Regions from separate parts of the Brevibacillus sp. RS1.1 genome, predicted to be linked through region 3. Evidence: riboswitches for the same ligand, from Rfam matches in the RefSeq annotation. Region 3 holds a riboswitch; each other region holds the start of a gene.
The links. Region 3 has a riboswitch for cobalamin ahead of nrdI (class Ib ribonucleoside-diphosphate reductase assembly flavoprotein NrdI). Riboswitches for the same ligand answer to the same signal wherever they lie in the genome.

Region 1: another riboswitch for cobalamin. It lies ahead of HP570_RS05885 (ABC transporter substrate-binding protein); the one in region 3 lies ahead of nrdI (class Ib ribonucleoside-diphosphate reductase assembly flavoprotein NrdI).
Region 2: another riboswitch for cobalamin. It lies ahead of HP570_RS04460 (ABC transporter substrate-binding protein); the one in region 3 lies ahead of nrdI (class Ib ribonucleoside-diphosphate reductase assembly flavoprotein NrdI).
Region 4: another riboswitch for cobalamin. It lies ahead of HP570_RS18870 (energy-coupling factor ABC transporter permease); the one in region 3 lies ahead of nrdI (class Ib ribonucleoside-diphosphate reductase assembly flavoprotein NrdI).

What each region holds. Positions count from the first base shown of each region.
Region 1 covers NZ_JABSVA010000002.1:69,261-73,813, reverse strand. The annotation lists gene HP570_RS05900 (ABC transporter permease) at 1-502, shown strand, start outside; gene HP570_RS05895 (alpha/beta fold hydrolase) at 559-1,329, opposite strand; gene HP570_RS05890 (M24 family metallopeptidase) at 1,454-2,548, shown strand; cobalamin riboswitch at 2,562-2,761, shown strand; gene HP570_RS05885 (ABC transporter substrate-binding protein) at 2,932-3,951, shown strand; gene HP570_RS05880 (FecCD family ABC transporter permease) at 3,976-4,553, shown strand, end outside.
Region 2 covers NZ_JABSVA010000001.1:951,581-956,133, reverse strand. The annotation lists gene HP570_RS04475 (MerR family transcriptional regulator) at 1-281, shown strand, start outside; gene HP570_RS04470 (pyridoxamine 5'-phosphate oxidase family protein) at 329-913, opposite strand; gene HP570_RS04465 (MBL fold metallo-hydrolase) at 1,070-2,014, shown strand; cobalamin riboswitch at 2,166-2,314, shown strand; gene HP570_RS04460 (ABC transporter substrate-binding protein) at 2,471-3,454, shown strand; gene HP570_RS04455 (FecCD family ABC transporter permease) at 3,456-4,493, shown strand; gene HP570_RS04450 (ABC transporter ATP-binding protein) at 4,502-4,553, shown strand, end outside.
Region 3 covers NZ_JABSVA010000001.1:209,990-214,542, reverse strand. The annotation lists gene mnmA (tRNA 2-thiouridine(34) synthase MnmA) at 1-537, shown strand, start outside; gene HP570_RS00860 (hypothetical protein) at 559-888, shown strand; gene HP570_RS00855 (ACT domain-containing protein) at 928-1,440, shown strand; gene HP570_RS00850 (alpha/beta hydrolase) at 1,472-2,296, opposite strand; cobalamin riboswitch at 2,467-2,666, shown strand; gene nrdI (class Ib ribonucleoside-diphosphate reductase assembly flavoprotein NrdI) at 2,829-3,188, shown strand; gene nrdE (class 1b ribonucleoside-diphosphate reductase subunit alpha) at 3,175-4,553, shown strand, end outside.
Region 4 covers NZ_JABSVA010000005.1:341,036-345,588, reverse strand. The annotation lists gene HP570_RS18880 (GerAB/ArcD/ProY family transporter) at 1-226, opposite strand, end outside; gene HP570_RS18875 (quinone-dependent dihydroorotate dehydrogenase) at 378-1,469, shown strand; cobalamin riboswitch at 1,602-1,795, shown strand; gene HP570_RS18870 (energy-coupling factor ABC transporter permease) at 1,938-2,702, shown strand; gene HP570_RS18865 (energy-coupling factor ABC transporter substrate-binding protein) at 2,699-2,983, shown strand; gene cbiQ (cobalt ECF transporter T component CbiQ) at 2,980-3,777, shown strand; gene HP570_RS18855 (energy-coupling factor ABC transporter ATP-binding protein) at 3,774-4,553, shown strand, end outside.

The DNA.
Region 1 (4,553 bases), on a different contig from region 3:
TTCGCGTCTCTTTGATATTATGCTTGCCTTTCCGAGTATTCTTTTGGCAATCGCTGTCGTTGCCATCTTGGGGCCATCTTTGCAAAACGCCTTGATTGCCATTGCGATTATTAACATTCCGACATTTGGACGGTTAGTACGCGCCCGTGTATTGAGCTTAAAGGAAGAGGAATTCGTCATGGCCGCACGGGCAATCGGAATGAAAAATTCCCGGATTATCATGCAGCATATTTTGCCGAACAGCCTCGCACCAATCATTGTGACCGGGACGATGGGGATCGCAACAGCAATTATTGAAGCAGCTGCACTTGGCTTTCTCGGACTGGGAGCACAAGCACCAGAACCAGAATGGGGAAAAATGCTCGCTGATTCACGTCAGTACATTCAGAAAGCACCATGGACCGTTATTTTTCCAGGGCTCTCTATTATGCTGACAGTTCTCGGCTTTAACTTAATTGGGGACGGCTTGCGTGATGCACTCGACCCGCGGATGAAGAGCTAGTCCAATCACAAAAAGACAGAAGGGAATGGAGATACCATCCTTCTGTCTTTTCTTATTTACCCTTCTTCCATGAAGGTGCGGCACAACTGATTGAGTGCAGGTGCAGCTTTCGTAATGACTTGATGCTTTACGTTTGGGATTATTTCAAGTCTTGCCTTTGGCAATTTCATTGTCAGCATTTGCGCATAATGATGAATACGTTTATCTTGTCCGCCATAGGCAAGTAAAATCGGAAGCTGGATGTTGCCCAGGCGCTCTGTACATTGATAGCGGTGTCCGGCAGTATAAAGGTATTTTAAGCTGGTGGGATCTGTTTTGGAGGCGTGCGCCGTCCATTTTTCCCGCATTTCTGGGCTATTGACATGTGAGGAGGCAATGGAACGGGCAAGAAGAGGGACTCCGTGAAGCATCGACAACGCTCGTGCCATCCAAAATCGTCCATGCAAATACAGGTCATTCACTTCGGAAAAACCGCTCACGAGTATACCGCCTCGCGCATGATCAGGATAACGAAGGCAATATTCAAGGGCGATAGAAGCACCTTGGGAGTACCCCAAAATAAAGGGACGCTCAATGCCGAGAGACGGGATCAGCTTATGGAGTCGTTCTGCCAATTCCCCAATAGAATAGGGCTTCTCCATGGGCGAACTGTCACCATGTCCGGGCAAATCAGGGACAATGAGCTGATAAGTATCTGCGAGTGTTTGCTGATAAACAAAATTGATAGAGCCGATGCATGGCGCATGGATACACAATAACGGCTGGCCTTTCCCCGATATGTGAAAAGCAAACTGCTTGCCATCCTGATGGACGAGTATTTGTTCCATTTTCGTTTTCACCCCACCCTTAGGTTGTCCGATCCGAAGTAGATTTTGCAATTGAACTCTTCTTTTTTTGATGGGGAAGTGGTATTCTCGCAATAGAATAATTGGTGAAAGCAGGGTGAAGAAGTTGTTTCAAGAGCGCATTTCGAAGCTCCACACGTTTTTGACAGAGCAAGAGCTGAACGCGGTGTTGATTACCTCTCCCAAGCACGTCTACTATTTGACCGGATTTTTTACTGACCCGCATGAACGTTTTATGGGTCTTGTTATTCCTGCTGAAGGAAAGCCTTCTTTAATTGTACCTGCTCTTGATCGTGAGGCAGCAGCAGAGGCTTCGTTCGTTCAAGATATCCATACACATACGGATATCCAAAACCCGTATGAAATCCTCAAGCAAGTGTTGCCAGCGAACTTGGCGAAGCTCGGCATTGAAAAAAGTCATATGACTGTCGAGCGCTATGAAGCACTTGGACAAGTTGTTCTGGCGTCGAGCTATGTGGACGTGGAAGAGCCACTGCGTGAAATGCGTTTGATCAAATCTCCGGATGAAGTGGATCGTCTGAAGCATGCTGTTCAGTTGGTCGAAGATTCCTTGCGGGAGACCCTGAAAAAAGTCAAGACAGGCATGACCGAGACAGAAATCGTAGCTGAGCTGGAATTCCAGATGAAGCGCTTGGGCGCAGAAGGTCCATCCTTTACGTCCATGGTATTGGCAGGGGAGAAGTCCGCTTTGCCACATGGGAAGCCAGGAACGCGCCAGGTGCAAGAAGGCGACTTGCTTTTGTTTGATATCGGGGTAGCTGCGAACGGATATGTATCCGATATTACTCGTACCTTTGCTGTTGGCGAGATCAGTGCCCAGCTACAAGAAATTTACGAGACAGTTTTGGCTGCCAACGAAGCGGCAATTGCTGAGATTCGTCCGGGTGTGACCTTTGCGCATTTGGATAAAACCGCTCGCGATGTTATCACCGCAAAAGGCTACGGAGAATACTTCATGCACCGCCTTGGGCATGGACTAGGGATGGATGTACATGAATATCCGTCTGTTCACAGCCAGAACCAAGAAGTGCTTCGTCCAGGAATGGTCTTTACCATCGAGCCGGGCATCTATTTGCCAGGAGTAGGCGGCGTGCGAATTGAAGACGATGTCTTGGTTACGGAAACAGGCGTTGAAATACTCACGCAGTTCCCGAAAAAACTAACTTCTATCAACCAATGAAGAAGTTGGAAAAATTGAATACGTATCGAATGGTGCTGGATGGCATATGCCGTCAGCTTAAAAGGGAAGTCCGGTGAGAAACCGGCGCGGTCCCGCCACTGTAACGAGGAGCGCCTAGCGAATAGCCACTGTTTTTTGCGAGACAAAAAATGGGAAGGTAGCTGGGTGTGTTGATCCGTAAGCCAGGAGACCTGCCATGCGATCATTTACAATCGACCCACGAGGATGGGGCAGATGTGGAAACAGTCTATGAAAGGGCGCCTTTGCGCCTGTTATGGCTATATCTACGTTTGTCATGCACCTCCCGATTGAAATGGGGGGTGCTTTTTTGTGGGAACATTTGGTCTCATTTCATAATTTACATACAGAAAAGGGGATTACAGATGGTGAAGGCAAACAAAACAAAAACAGTGATGAAAGGACTAGGACTAGGCATCATGACGGCCGTCATGCTTATGGTTTCGGCATGTGGCTCCACTACGACAACACAAGCTCCAGCCAAAACAGAACAAGCGGCTGCTCCTGCAGCAGAGAGCAAGCCTGTAACATTAACCAATAATGGTATCGAAATGACCTATCCAAAAGCACCTGAGCGTGCCGTGACATTGAACCAACACGTAACCGAAATCATGCTGGCATTGGGCCTGGCTGATAAAATGGTCGGAACCGCTTACCTAGACGATAAAATCCTTCCAGAGTTAAAACTAGAATACGACAAGATTCCGGTACTGTCTGACAAGTATCCTACGAAAGAAGTGCTGCTGGCAGCGAACCCAGACTTCGTGTACGCCGGATGGAAAAGCGGATTCGGCGAAAAGGGCGTAGGATCGATGCAGGATTTGGAAAAGGTCGGCATCAAATCGTACCTGCAAGAATCGTCTAGCAAGCCTGGTCCAACGATCGACGATGTGTTCGCGGATATTACGAACATCGGACGCATTTTCCGTGTGGAGGACAAAGCCAATGATTTGATCCATAAAATGAAGAGTGAAATGGATCAAACGATTAGCAAAATCGGCAAGGTGGACGAGCCACTTAAAGTGTTCGTGTACGACAACGGGGAAGATAAGCCATTCACAGCAGCCAACAATTACATGACGTCCTTAATCAAGACGGCTGGCGGCAAGAACATTTTTGACGATATTCAAAAGGGGTGGGCAGAGGTCAGTTGGGAACAAGTAGTGAGTCGCAATCCGGACGTGATTATTGTCATAGACTACGGGGACAGAACTGTTGAGCAAAAACGCAATTTCCTTTTGACCAAAAAAGAACTGGCAGATATTCCAGCGATTAAAAATCAACGACTGGTTGTATTGCCGTTGTCTGCGGCTTCTGAAGGCGTTCGAGCACCGATTGCTCTGAAAATTTTGGCGGAAGGACTCTACCCGGATAAATTCAAATAGAGTACGCCCCTTTTAAGGGAGGGAATAGCACTGCAACAGATCAAGTTACCTTCTATCATCATTACTTTATTGGTTGGACTCTTCCTCTCGATTACGTTCGCAGTTACGCTGGGATCGGTGGAGATTAAACCGACTACGGTATGGAAAATCGCCTTATCAAAAATTCCGATGTTGACCCAATGGATTGAGGTGGACTGGTCCAAAGGGGAGCAAACAATTATTTGGGATATTCGCTTTCCGCGTGTACTCTTGGGGGCGATCGTCGGCGCAGGTCTGTCTGTCGTGGGAGTAGCGATCCAATCGTTAGTTCGCAACTCCCTGGCGGACCCGTATGTGTTAGGCGTATCTTCAGGTGCTTCCGTTGGAGCTACTTCGGTAATTATTTTCGGAGCATTCAGCATGTACGGGCAGTATGCGTTAACCTTTGGCGCTTTTACAGGCTCCCTCGTGTCCATCATTCTCATTTTTACACTATCCCGTATTGGAGGACAAAACTCGACGGTACGCCTGCTCATGGCTGGAATTGCGATATCTGCGATCTTGTCGGCCATTACCAGTCTCCTTGTGTTTTCAGCGCCGAATGAGCATGGAATTGGGACGGT
Region 2 (4,553 bases), 740 kb from region 3:
AAGAACAGTATGCCGCGCTGGAGAAATTGAACGCAGAGCTGCACGATACATTGGCGCAGGCTTTTTCGACAGGTGATCCTGCTCATGAATTGGCGCAAAAAGCAGCAGATCTTCACCGTCAATGGCTCAGCTTTTACTGGGACAGTTACAGCAAAGAAGCGCACGCAGGTGTTGCCCAGATGTACGTCGATGACCCGCGCTTTACTGCTTACTATGACAAGGAACAGCCAGGTGTAGCCGAGTTTCTCCGCGATGCAGTGGTCATTTATACCAGCAAGTAAAGAGTTTTCAAACAAAGAAGCTGCGAGCAAGGCAGCTTCTTTGCGTTTTACGCTTCGTTATCCCCACCTACTGCAGGAAAAAGCTTTTGTCCCAAGGGTGTTGGCAAGCCATCCATGCTTACTACGTTGTTTTCCTTTTGATAAGCAAGCAGTTCCTGTTCGTCTTTAGCCAAAGTCCATTTCTGAAGGGTGTCGCGTTCTTTTGAGTAGGAATAGAAGGGGATAGCCCAGCCGCAAGAAGTCTTTACTTCCTGTACGTTTACGGTAATGATTTGACGAGCACCGGGCAGAAGCGGGAAGTCTTTTACGAGCTCATCCCACCGAGGCGAATCTGGGAGAATAACCGTTCCTTTGCCGAATAAGCGCATGATGAGAGGAGGGCCTTCAAATGCACAAAACATGAGAGTAATCCGGCCATTTTCCTGTAGATGAGCACTGGTTTCGTTTCCGCTTCCAGTCAGGTCTAAATAGGCCACCTCGGTAGGCGATATGATGCGAAAGGAATCGTACCCTTTCGGTGAAAGATTCACGTGACCATCTGTGTCCATAGGAGCAGAGGCAACGAAGAACATTCGCTGCTTCTTGATAAACTTCTCATGCTCAGGTCGTAACTCAGAGAAAAGCTGACCCATTTTGCACCCCTCCAGGTAAAGGAATTGTTTTTACTACCCTCATATTACGATGAAAATATGAAGAATTTGTGTTGATATTCCCAGTACGTCCCAAATTGATGATAAAGTATAAATATTCTTGCAACAAAATCACCTTTGAAAAGGAGGAGCATTTACATGCAATCATCACAGCCAATTTACTTAGGGGAGCGCATCCATTTAATAGACGGTTTCGATATGGGCTGGGCGGAACGCACGGGGACTTATGTCATCGCTGAAGAAGAACTGACTTTGGTTGAAACAGGGCCAAGCCCCTCCGTCCCATACATCAAGACCGGCCTCGCCAAGCTCGGTTTTACCCCGGAACAAGTAAAATACATTATTGTGACGCATATTCATTTGGATCATGCGGGAGGAGTGGGACTTTTTCTACAGGATTGTCCAAACGCAAAGATCGTCGTCCATCCAAAAGGTGCACGTCACCTCGTTGATCCAAGCCGACTGATCGCAGGGGCGAGAGCGGTGTACCATGATGATTTTGATCGATTGTTTGATCCGATTGAAGCTGTTCCCGAAGAGCGGATTTTGATTCGTGGAGACGGGGATACATTAAAGATCGGGGCGAATTGCATGTTGGAGTTTCTGGATTCGCCAGGGCATGCAAATCATCACTTCAGCATCTACGATCCCGTTAGCCGCGGCATGTTCACAGGTGACACGGCAGGTGTCCTTTATCCGCAGCTTAAAAAGGATGGTATACACCTCGTGCTGCCATCTACTTCTCCGAATCAGTTTGACCCGGATGCCATGTTAGCGTCTCTACGTCGATTTGAAGCGCGCAAGCTGAATCGCATTTACTTTGGTCATTTTGGGATGTCTGAACAGGTAGACGATGTGTACCGCCAAATACGTGAGTGGCTCCCCGTGTTTGTGGCGGAAGGAGAATCAACACTTGCTGCTGGACAAACATATGCTGATCTGTCTCGTAAGTTATTGGAACGAGTCTCGGAGCATCTACAGTCACAAGGCATCAATGATGACCACGAAGTTTTCGAAGTACTCAAGCTGGATTTACAGGTGTGTGCCATGGGCATTCTGGATTATTTGCACAAACGAGGGTAAAAGCTTTGCCAAAAGCATTCTATTTGCCTGAACTTTTTGTTCAGGCGTTTTCATTTTTAGCAGGCAAGAAAGTATTGGCTTACGTGTTTGTCATTCTTTTTTCATCCAAGGAATGCTATGATGTAGGATGAGTCATGGACTGTGACAATTTCAAACGTAACAGCAAATAGGTGCCTCGTCTTTTCTCAAAAAGATCGGGTGAAAAGGGAAGTCGGTGAAAATCCGACGCGGTCCCGCCACTGTAAATCGGCTCGTTCCTCAGCCGTAAGCCAGGAGACCTGCCTGTTTGTTTTTGTGCCTGTTGCCTTCGCGGAAAGGATCGGCCTATTTCAGGAAGCAGACCATCCTGTCTGTTTGCCCTGAGGTGCCGACCCTTTGATTTCCGAATGGAAGCAAGGGTCGCTTTTTTTATTGGAAGGTACAGTCAATCAGACACGCAGAAAGGAAGTTCTACATATGAAACGTTCATTGCGATTCATGATCCCACTACTAGTTGCGGCGAGCCTCGCAGGTTGTGCGGGTAACGATAACAGCCAGCCAGCACCTGGTGGACAAACAAGTGCACCGCAAGAGAATACAGCCGAGCAGTCTGCAAAACAAACAACGTATCCGTTGACAGTCAAGGATGCGACAGGAAAAGAAGTAACCTTTGCAAAAGCTCCTGAGCGAATCGTCTCCACATCACCTGCCGAGACAGAGATTTTGTTCGCATTAGGCTTGGAAGATCGGATCGTAGCTGTCTCAGACTATGATGATTATCCAGAAGCGGCGAAGACAAAACCGAAAATTGGCGGCGTCGTCAAACCGAATGAAGAAGCGATTCTCGCTCAAACGCCAGATATGGTCGTCGGTGGGATTTCGATGGAGAAGCCAGTGGCTGACAAGCTCAAATCTCTCGGGATGCCCGTCTACATTACCCATCCGACAAAGATGGATGACATCCTAAACAATGTGTTGGCGATGGGAGTTATCACTAACAAACAAGAACAAGCCGAAAAAGTTGTCGCGCAAATGAAGAAAGATATCGCGTACGTTCAAGAAGCAGTGAAAAATGTAAAACCAGAAGAGAAGAAAAAGGTATACCTTGAGTTTTCCCCAGGCTGGACAGTCGGAAAAGGTGAATTCATGGACGAGCTCATCACACTGGCTGGAGCGACGAACATTGCTTCTGATACACAGGGCTGGAATCCGATCAGTGAAGAAAAGATTTTGCAAAACGATCCAGACGTCATTTTGTATGCGAGCGGAATTACCGATGAAAAGACTGGCGTCAAGCTGGAGGATATGATTGCCAAGCGTAATGGCTGGGATAAAATGAAGGCGATTCGTGAAAAACAAATCTTTGGCATGGACCAAAATATTTTGTCCCGTCCTGGTCCGCGTATTACACAAGGCTTGATTGAAGTAGCGAAGGCGATTTACCCTGACTTGGTGAAATAAAATGAAGAAACGATTGTTCATATGGGGAGGAGCCAGCTGTCTCGTCCTTCTGGCTTCAATAGTCATCAGTATCTCGATGGGGGCGGCACACCTTCCCATTTCGCAAGTATGGCTCATCCTGCTCCACCAAATCTCGGGCTTGTCTGAGTGGATCACCGTAACGTGGCCGGAGTCATCTGAGCAAATTGTCATGAAGGTTCGTTTTCCACGCGTTGTATTGGCTGTTTTGATTGGTGCTTGCTTGTCACTTGCGGGAGCGGGCTTTCAGGGAGTTTTGCGTAATCCGCTCGCCGATCCGTTTACGATGGGCGTGGCATCAGGTTCTGCTGTCGGAGCAGCCTTTTTGATCCTGTTTGGCTTACAAATCAGCTTTTTGGGTGCATGGAGCACGCCTGTTGTCGCTTTTCTTACAGGACTGCTCAGTTTATGGATCGTACTGGGACTCGCGAACACGCAAGGAAAGCTGCAAACGGAGACCCTGATTTTGTCTGGTGTTGTGGTGCAGGCTTTTCTCGGCTCACTCGTTTCCTTTATGGTGTCGCTATCGGATCAGACGGTGAATGAGATCGTGTTCTGGCTGATGGGCAGCTTGTCATTTCGGGGCTGGGCCTTCACGTATGTCTTGATTCCGTACTTGGTCATAGGCGGAATGGTGCTGGTAAGCTATGCGCGTTCCTTGAACCTATTTGCGTTAGGCGAGCGGCAGGCTGCGCATCTCGGCGTCCATGTAGATCGAACGAAGCTGGTGGTTCTGGTCGTTTCGACACTCCTGACGGCAGCGGCGGTTTCTATCGCGGGAATTATCGGGTTCGTTGGCCTGGTGGTACCGCACCTCGTCCGTATGCTTGTCGGTCCTGACTATCGAATTTTACTGCCGATGGCTGCGATCTGCGGTGGTATCTATGTGCTGTGGGCTGATACTCTCGCCAGAATGCTGCTAAGTCCAACGGAAATCCCGCTCGGTGTCGTGACTGCATTTCTGGGTGCACCGTTTTTCGCGTATTTATTGAAGCAAAATAAACGCTTTAGGAAGAGGTAACGTATGCAATGATCAATGTGCACAGCTTGCAAAAATCGTATCAGGATACGCCAGTTTTGC
Region 3 (4,553 bases):
AAGGACAGTACAGGGATCTGCTTTATTGGGGAGCGCAACTTCCGCGAGTTCCTGCAAAACTATTTGCCAGCCAAACCAGGAAATATCGAGACCGTAGATGGAGCAGTCATCGGTACGCACGACGGGCTGATGTACTATACATTGGGCCAACGACAAGGCCTAGGGATAGGCGGAGGTCATGGCACAAGCGGGCAGCCTTGGTTTGTTGTAGACAAGGATCTGGAACGGAATGCCCTGATCGTTGGCGAAGGCTCTGATCATATCCGTCTGTACTCGAAGAGTCTCTTGGCGACCAACGTGAGCTGGGTGAGTGATAAGAAACCATCCGAAACGTTTACTTGTACAGCCAAATTCCGTTATCGTCAGCCAGATCAGGGAGTAACCGTTCATCTGCTGGAGGATGGCAACGTAGAAGTTGTATTTGATCAACCGCAAAAAGCAGTGACACCTGGTCAGGCTGTCGTCTTCTACGATGGGGAAGTGTGCTTGGGTGGAGGTACGATTGACAAGGTACGCTTAGTCGATAAAGAGAACTAAGATAGACGGGGGAAGCACTCGGTGGATGCTACGAAAAAATCAAAAGTGATTATCGTTTCATTTTTGGCGGGAGCAGTTCTCTTGGCGATCATCTCTTATTTCGGGATGGCCTCCATGGGTAAAGAGCATATGGCGACGATCCAAAACGTCATCAAGGAGAACGGCGGGGTTGTAAACGCGGGTGGAGTGACAGCGGTACCGATGGATGAAAGTCCTTTTACCAATAGCGGAAAAGGCAATACCATCTACCGTATCTACTTTACGAAAGATGGGCAAACGTTGACGGCTTGGTATCGTGCTGATAACGAATCCTCCATCAAGAAAGAGCCGGAAGCGTGGATTCTGCCGTAATAACGAGGATAAACCTGACTGGGAGAGTGAAGGCATCACATGACCCAATATGCTGGATTGCGTGAACTGGCTGAACTGATTCGAAGACTCGAGCCAGAGTTAGCGGGTGCACAATTAAGTATTCTTGCTCATGAAAATAAAGAGGAAATCGCAACATTGCTAGTGGAAGGACTCGGGACAAAGATTCCTGTCCAACACAGCTCTGGCGAATATGCGAATCATTTGGCGATTTTGCGTGTAGGAGCGAACAAGTACACCTTTGCGCAAGATTGGAGAGAAGTGTACATCAGTGAAATCAATTACTGCGCTTGTCGCATACCTCCAGGGGCCCACGGATTGTTGGTTCGCCATATCGATTATCCAGGCGTGATTTATGATGTCTCACGAAAACTGGCCGAGTATCAAATTAATGTTTCCAAGTTGAATGTATCCCGCGAGCAAAAAGGGAAGAATGCCCTGCTTATCTCTGTGACTGATGAAGAGATTACACCAACGATTGTATCTGCCATCGAAGAGCTGCCCCAAATCACCAAAGTGTTATCTCTACAGTAAGCGAATCATGAAAAACAAAAACTGCCCGTTGTTAGTAGCGGGCAGTTTTTTTCGTGGCGAATCTGAGTCCTTGACTAATGAAGACTGGCAAAACGGACGAGTGATTTTCGTTGGCAAATTCCTTAAAGGAAGCCTTGATTTGGCCCTTACCCATGGAGGACAATCGTTCGATCATCGCCAGCGATTTTTCTTTGACCAAGAATCGCCCATCGTTTTCCAACTCCCCGATGGTGAGGAGTGCATGGACGTCGAGGTCATCTGTCAGCAGGCTCGGCAATTGACTCTCCTTCGCAAGCAGCACGCTCTCATTCCAGTGGATAGAGGGACTACCGGCAATATATCGCTGGAACGCGTGTGGTCTTGACAGAAGCACATGCAAGACAAATAAGCCGCCTAGCGAATGTCCCAAAATCGCTTGCTGGGTCCGATCGATGGGGAAGTCGTTTTCGATGCTAGGCTTGAGCTCCTCCTCTAAAAAGGTGAGGAACTGCTCGGCTCCCCCCATCTGTGGCCACTCGGCTCCTTTTGGGCTGTCAGGAAGCTCTGAGGCGGGAACTTCATACGTGTAATCATAGAAACGGGCAGGATGGTATGGATCGTCTGTTGGATAGCCAATCCCGACGACGATAGCAGGATACACGCCAGTTCGTTCAGGGCCACGTGATTGTATCCGTATCGCTTCGGTCATAGTGGCAAAAACAGAGTTGCCATCTAGCAAATATATGATGGGAAAGCCTGATTCCGGAGGGGGATCGGCAGGTATACTTACGAAAATGTGATAGTCACGCTCTTGATAAGTCATGATTCTACGGTATGAACGAGGTATGACGACAGGTTGATAGTCGGTGCTTTTCATGAGGGCGACTCTCCAATCTCTCCAAGGCTAACCAACACACACAAAATCTATTATATGAACGAGAACCAGAGATTGGCAATAGCCGAAAAAGGAGAATAGTTAGTTTTCGAAAAGAGCCCATACTGAGCTTGACTCCTACGATATATTGAGGTAAAGTAAGTTTTACCAACTACATATTGATGCGGTAAGGTGTTTACCAGCCAGATTTGGTAGACTTAATAGGGAAGTCGGTGAGAATCCGACGCGGTCCCGCCACTGTAATGAGAGAGCTCCATTTGCGAAAGAAGGCCACTGATCATGAAGGATCGGGAAGGTGAAAATGGAGCGATGATCCAAAAGCCAGGAGACCTGCCTAACCGCTTGCACTGTTTACCCTACGGGAGATAGGGAAGTGTTCGAGCGCTCAATTCGCATTGGTGAATTGCTAGATGGAAGTCATCACGCGCATTCGGCATGTAAACGTCGGATGCGCTTTTACTTTGGCTAAATAACATACATACAGAGTAAAAATAGCAAGGATAGGATGAGGGACATGCTAATCGCTTATGATTCAAAAACAGGAAACGTCCGACGATTCGTCAACAAAATTAATCTGCCACATGTGGAAATTGATCAAGATATGGTGCTGGACGAGCCATTCATTTTGATCACATACACGACGGGATTCGGACAAGTGCCGGAGAAGGTGGCGACGTTCCTGAAGCGAAATCATGTCCATCTGCGCGGGGTATCTGCCAGCGGCAACCGCAACTGGGGAACCAGCTTTGCCAAAAGCGCGGATACGATCGCGAGCCAATATGGCGTTCCGGTGATTTCTAAATTCGAACTGTCCGGTACCGGCCGTGACGTGGAACAATTTACGAGTGGGGTGGCAGCAATTGCGGCATATTGAATTGAACAACGAACTGATGCAGCGTGGCAACGACGGATTTTATCAACTGGAAAAGGATCGGGAGGCGGTTGCGGTCTTCATGGAAGAAGTGCAGTCCAACACGATGACTTTTGGCAGTGTCAAAGAACGCATGGACTATTTGATCGAGAATGACTTCTATGAAAACGTCTATGAAACATACACAGTTGAGCAGGTCGATGAGGTTTTCCGTTTGGCCTATGACGCCGATTTTCAATTTGCTTCGTATATGGCTATCTCCAAATTTTATAAAGATTACGCTTTGAAAACGAACGATAAATCGATGTACTTGGAGCAGTATCCAGACCGGGTGGCCGTTGTGGCACTGTCCCTTGGACAAGGTGACTTTGAGCTCGCCAAGCGTTTAACGGTCTCCATGATGGACCAACGCTTGCAGCCAGCGACACCAACCTTCCTGAACGCAGGCAAAAGCCGCCGGGGAGAAATGGTCTCCTGCTTCTTGCTCGAAATGGATGATTCACTGAATTCCATCAACTTTATTTTGGGAACTTGTATGCAGTTATCTAAAATTGGCGGCGGTGTAGCCGTGAACCTGTCCAAGCTTCGCGGACGAGGAGAGCCGATCAAAGGCGTCGAGGGCGCGGCAAAAGGTGTCATGCCCGTTCTCAAGCTGTTGGAAGATGCGTTTTCCTACGCGGATCAAATGGGGCAACGCAAAGGCTCAGGTGCAGCGTACTACAACATCTTCGGCTGGGATATCAACGAGTTTCTCGATTGCAAAAAGATCAATGCGGATGAAAAAGCCCGCATCAAAACGTTGTCCATCGGCCTGATCGTACCAAACGTGTTCTACAAGCTGGCCGAGGAAAACAAGCCATTGACTGTGTTTGCTCCGTACTCCGTGTACAAAGAATACGGTGTGCATCTGGATGATATGGACCTCGATGAGATGTACGAGGAGCTCTTGGCTAACGATCGCATCAAGAAAAAGACCGTGATGAGCGCACGCGAGATGTTGACCAAAATCGCGATGATCCAAATGGAATCGGGCTATCCGTACATCATGAACAAAACGAATGCGAACAACAACCATGCGCTGAAAGATCTCGGTTCGGTAAAAATGTCAAACCTGTGCACGGAAATCTTCCAGCTACAGGAGACTTCGACGATTGCCAATTACGGCGAGATGGATATCATCCGTCGCGATATTAGCTGCAATCTGGCATCGCTCAATATTGTCAATGTGATGGAACGCAAAATGATCCGCGAATCTGTCCACGAAGGAATCGAAGCCATTACAGCCGTGAGTGACATGACGCGTGTAGAAAACGCTCCAGGCGTTCAAAAGGCAAATCGTGAGCTGCACTCTGTAGGTCTCGGTGCGAT
Region 4 (4,553 bases), on a different contig from region 3:
GTGAAAGCCATTCATACAAAGATTGTTGATCTAAACTTCGATTAATCACAAACAGCAGATACGCCCAGAGAGAAAAGGGTATACCTGAAAGCAACACACTCAACCAAGCATCTCTGCCTGCTTTACTAAGTAAGAGGGGGATGACGGTTACGTGGTTCGTAATGCCGATCGTCAGCATCATCACCATAATGGCTTGACCAATCCCGATTTTTCCGTCCACTTTCATGAAAGACTAATCCCCCTGTGCGTGGTGGTGCTGTTAGGATTTGCCTGCTTACTTGGAAATATGTATCACGTATAAAGGTTACATACTCCCGAAAAAGTATGGTATTCTACTATGAGGTAAAAAGGTAGAAACGGAGTAAGGAGTGCAGCCGATGTATCAGCTCATAAGAAAATATCTGTTCCAGCAAGATGCGGAAGAGATTCATGAAAAGACAATTGGTGCCTTAAGGCTGGTGGAGGATTCTGCTCCAGGCAAAAGCATCCTGAAGATGATCTATCAGGTAAAAGACCAGCGATTGGAGAACAAGCTGTGGGGAATGACGTTTCCGAATCCAGTCGGACTTGCAGCCGGTTTTGATAAAAATGCAGAAGTTTATCATGCGTTGGGTGCTCTTGGTTTTGGGTTTGTGGAAATCGGGACATTGACGCCGCAGGGGCAGCCAGGCAATCCAAAGCCCCGATTGTTCCGATTGCCGGAACATCAAGCTGTCATTAACCGAATGGGCTTCAACAATCACGGTGCTTATCTGGCTTCCCAGCATTTGGTCGACTACGCATACTCAGATGTTCCGATTGGGATTAACATTGGGAAAAACAAAGTAACGCCGAATGAAGAAGCGGCCGTCGATTATAGCAAATGTATGGACATGCTCTATGCATACGGTCACTATTTCGTCATTAACATCAGCTCTCCAAATACCCCGAATCTTCGTGACTTGCAGGAAACGGAGAGCTTGCGTCATTTGGTGCGTGCAGTAAGAGAAAAGGCAACCGAAATGGAAGGGCGTTCCATCAAGAAAAAGCCGATCTTGCTAAAAGTAGCGCCAGACATGTCAGATGAGCACATGCGCGATGTTGTTCACGCTGCTGTAGAAGAAGGCATTTCCGGAATTATCGCTACCAATACGACACTGTCACGTGAGGCCGTTTCCGGACATCGATTTGCCGAGGAAGCGGGCGGATTGAGCGGAAGACCTCTTACAGAGCGTTCCACTGCTTGGGTGAAGGAGATTTATCAAGAAGTAGGAGACAAGGTACCAATCATCGGTGTCGGCGGTATTTATAACGGCGAAGATGCCTACGCGAAAATCCGGGCAGGAGCCAGTCTTGTTCAGGTGTATACGGGGATGATTTATCAGGGCCCAGGTATCGCCAAACAAATCAACAAAAAACTGCTCAAGCTCATGCAACGCGATGGTTTTAAACATATTAGTGAAGTAATTGGCGTAGACGCAAAAGAATAGAAAGAACAAGTACGCATAGGTCTATGGCTCCTTTGTAGCGGGTCATCGACTTATGCGTTTTTGCTTATATTCTTCCGATTTATGTAGTGATCCGGTATAATGATGTGGGACAAACATGAATTGTCAGTCAATTGCATATAGTCGGCGTTAGGTGCCTTTATGTGACACATAAAGGGTAACAGGGAATCGGGTGAAAGTCCCGAGCGGTCCCGCCACTGTAACCAGGGAGCTCTCTTTGAGAAGGAAACCACTCATCTTCGTATGGGGAAGGACAAGGAGCGCATGGATCTGGAAGCCAGGAGACCTACCTAGTAGCCACACCCACAGAACCTTCGCGGAAAGGAGCGGTGAATACGAGGCAATGAGGCTGTCTAGTCAGTCTGTTGTTTTGTGTGCACATCTCGTCCACTGATGGATGGGATTTTTTTGTTTGGAGGAAAGAATGAAAGTCAGTGAAGGAGGATAAACATGAATCGATCTCGTCTCGTATCTACTTGTTTGATGATCGCGGGCTTTGTCTTGTATTTTTTGCTCAATGAACCTGAGACAGGACATGCAATGCACATCATGGAAGGGTATTTGCCATTATCCTGGGCCTTATTTTGGTGGGCTGTGTTCTTGCCATTCTTTATTCTTGGGATTCGCTCGATTAACAAGATTGTAAAAGAACATCCCGAGATGAAGCTCCTTATTGGCGTTGCAGGAGCATTTGCATTTGTTTTATCTGCATTGAAAATCCCTTCGGTTACAGGCAGCAGCTCTCACCCGACTGGAACGGGCCTTGGCGCCATTATGTTTGGGCCTTTTGCGATGTCTGTGTTAGGGAGTATGGTGCTCTTGTTTCAAGCCTTGCTTTTGGCGCATGGAGGTTTGACTACGCTAGGGGCAAATGCTGTATCTATGGCAGTAGTAGGACCCATGGTGGCATACGGAATCTATCGGTTGATCATGAAAGTGGCCGGAAGTCAGCGTCTGGCGGTTTTTGCGGCGGCGGCTTTGGCTGATCTCGCTACCTATGTGGTGACTTCGCTTCAACTGGCACTCGCATTTCCAGCTGAATCTGGCGGAGTGTTGGCTTCGTTTGCCAAATTCGCAGGAATTTTTGCGTTCACGCAAGTACCGCTCGCTATCAGTGAAGGTCTGTTGACCGTTCTTGTTTGGAACTGGTTGTTATCTTATAACGCAAAAGAGCTTACACAGCTTCGTTTGCTCAAACGGGAGGAATCGCTGTGAAAAAAGGATGGAACTGGCTTTTACTCTTGGGGGTAATCGTACTGGCTACTGTCCCGCTGTTACTGGTGCAGGACTCGGAATTTGGCGGCGCAGACGGCGTGGCGGAGGAAGCGATCAAGGAAATCGCTCCGAACTACGAACCATGGTTTCAACCGCTAATAGAACCGCCAGGGGGAGAGACGGAGAGTCTATTGTTTGCGGTGCAGGCGGCGTTGGGAGCGGGAGTGGTTGGCTACGCCGTGGGCTTGTACAAAGGTCGGTTGGATAAACGCAAAAAATGAACGGGTTGCAGCTTGATTCTCTCTCTTATCAAAACAGGCTAAAACATCTGCCGCCAGCTCATAAGCTATTGCTGGCGAGTGCAATGCTACTGCTCGTCCTGGTGGGACATGTATGGATGCAGATGGCGGTCGTGGTTTGGATGACGGTATGGGTAGTGGTGTATGCCCGTATTCCTGTCCGAATCTACTGTGCCTTTATGATCGTGTCACTCTCGTTTTTCGCGGCGGGGCTCCCTGCTCTATTGATTGAAGGAGTGAGAGCAGGAGGAGTACAGGTACAGGTCGCGGCAGCATGGGAATTCGGTACGTATGTGCTCTATGTGCCGATGTCCTCCTTCAGTAAAGTTTGGATTTTATTTTGGCGGACCATGGCGAGCTTATCTTGCTTTGCTTTCCTTTTGTTTACCGTGCCGTTTGCCGAAATCTTGCAGGTGCTTCGCCGGCTTCATATGCCTGTTCTTGTGACTGATTTATTAATGATCATGTATCGGTTTATTTTTGTGTTGGTAACGATTTCTCACCAGCTCTGGATTGCCCAACGTTCGCGCGGAGGTCATCGCGGCTTCCGGGCGACACTTCGGGATGCAGGGGTTCTCGTTGCGCAATTGTTTGTCAGAGCGATGCGCAAATACGAAGCCCTGCACAAAGGAATGGCGGCAAGAGGTTTCGGGGAGAGCATGCAGGTGCTCTCGTTTCATTCCCATGCCCGCTCGCGCCGCTATGAGTGGGAATCAATCGCAGGCTGTATGCTGCTGGTGCTGCTTGAGTGGTGGACAGGAGGTTGGCGGTTATGACATCACGGTTGTTGGAGTTCATCGATTTGCAGTACACGTATCCAGGAGGGCGGGGACCAGTCCTGTCAGGGCTGTCCTTATGGATTCCAGAGGGGAAAAAATGTGTTCTTTTGGGGCGGAATGGCTGTGGGAAGTCGACCCTGTTCTTGCATGGAAACGGGATCATCGAGCCTCAGAAGGGACAGGTGCTGTGGAAGGGGAAACCCATTGTCTACAAACGAGCCGCATTGCAAGAGATGACGCAAAAGGTAGGCTTGGTCTTTCAAGATCCCGAGCATCAGTTGATCGCAAGCACAGTCGCGGAAGATATATCCTACGGTTTATGCAATCAGAAGCTGCCTGTGGACGTAATCCGGGCAAAGGTAGAAAAGGTGCTGGATGCATTCGGGTTAAGAGAGCTGGCAGAAGCTCCAATTCATCATTTGAGCCTGGGACAAAAACGGAGACTGGCACTCGCGGGGGTCATGGTCATGGAGCCCGAGCTTTTGCTGTTGGACGAGCCAACTGCGTATCTGGATCGCTACCAGACCAAAAATTTGCTGCGGGAGCTCGATGCTATTCACCGGCAAGGAACGACTGTTTTGATGGCAACACACGATATGGATATTGCGTTTGAATGGGCCGAGTGGATTTGCATCATGGATGAAGGCAGGCTTGTGTTCGCGGGAGATCCGCAGGAGGCATTGGAAAACAGAGACATGCTGGAAAGCCTTCATCTGGGTATGCCGTTGCTCGTGGATGTGTGGGAGGCACTGCCTGAGCAGTGGAAGCGAGAG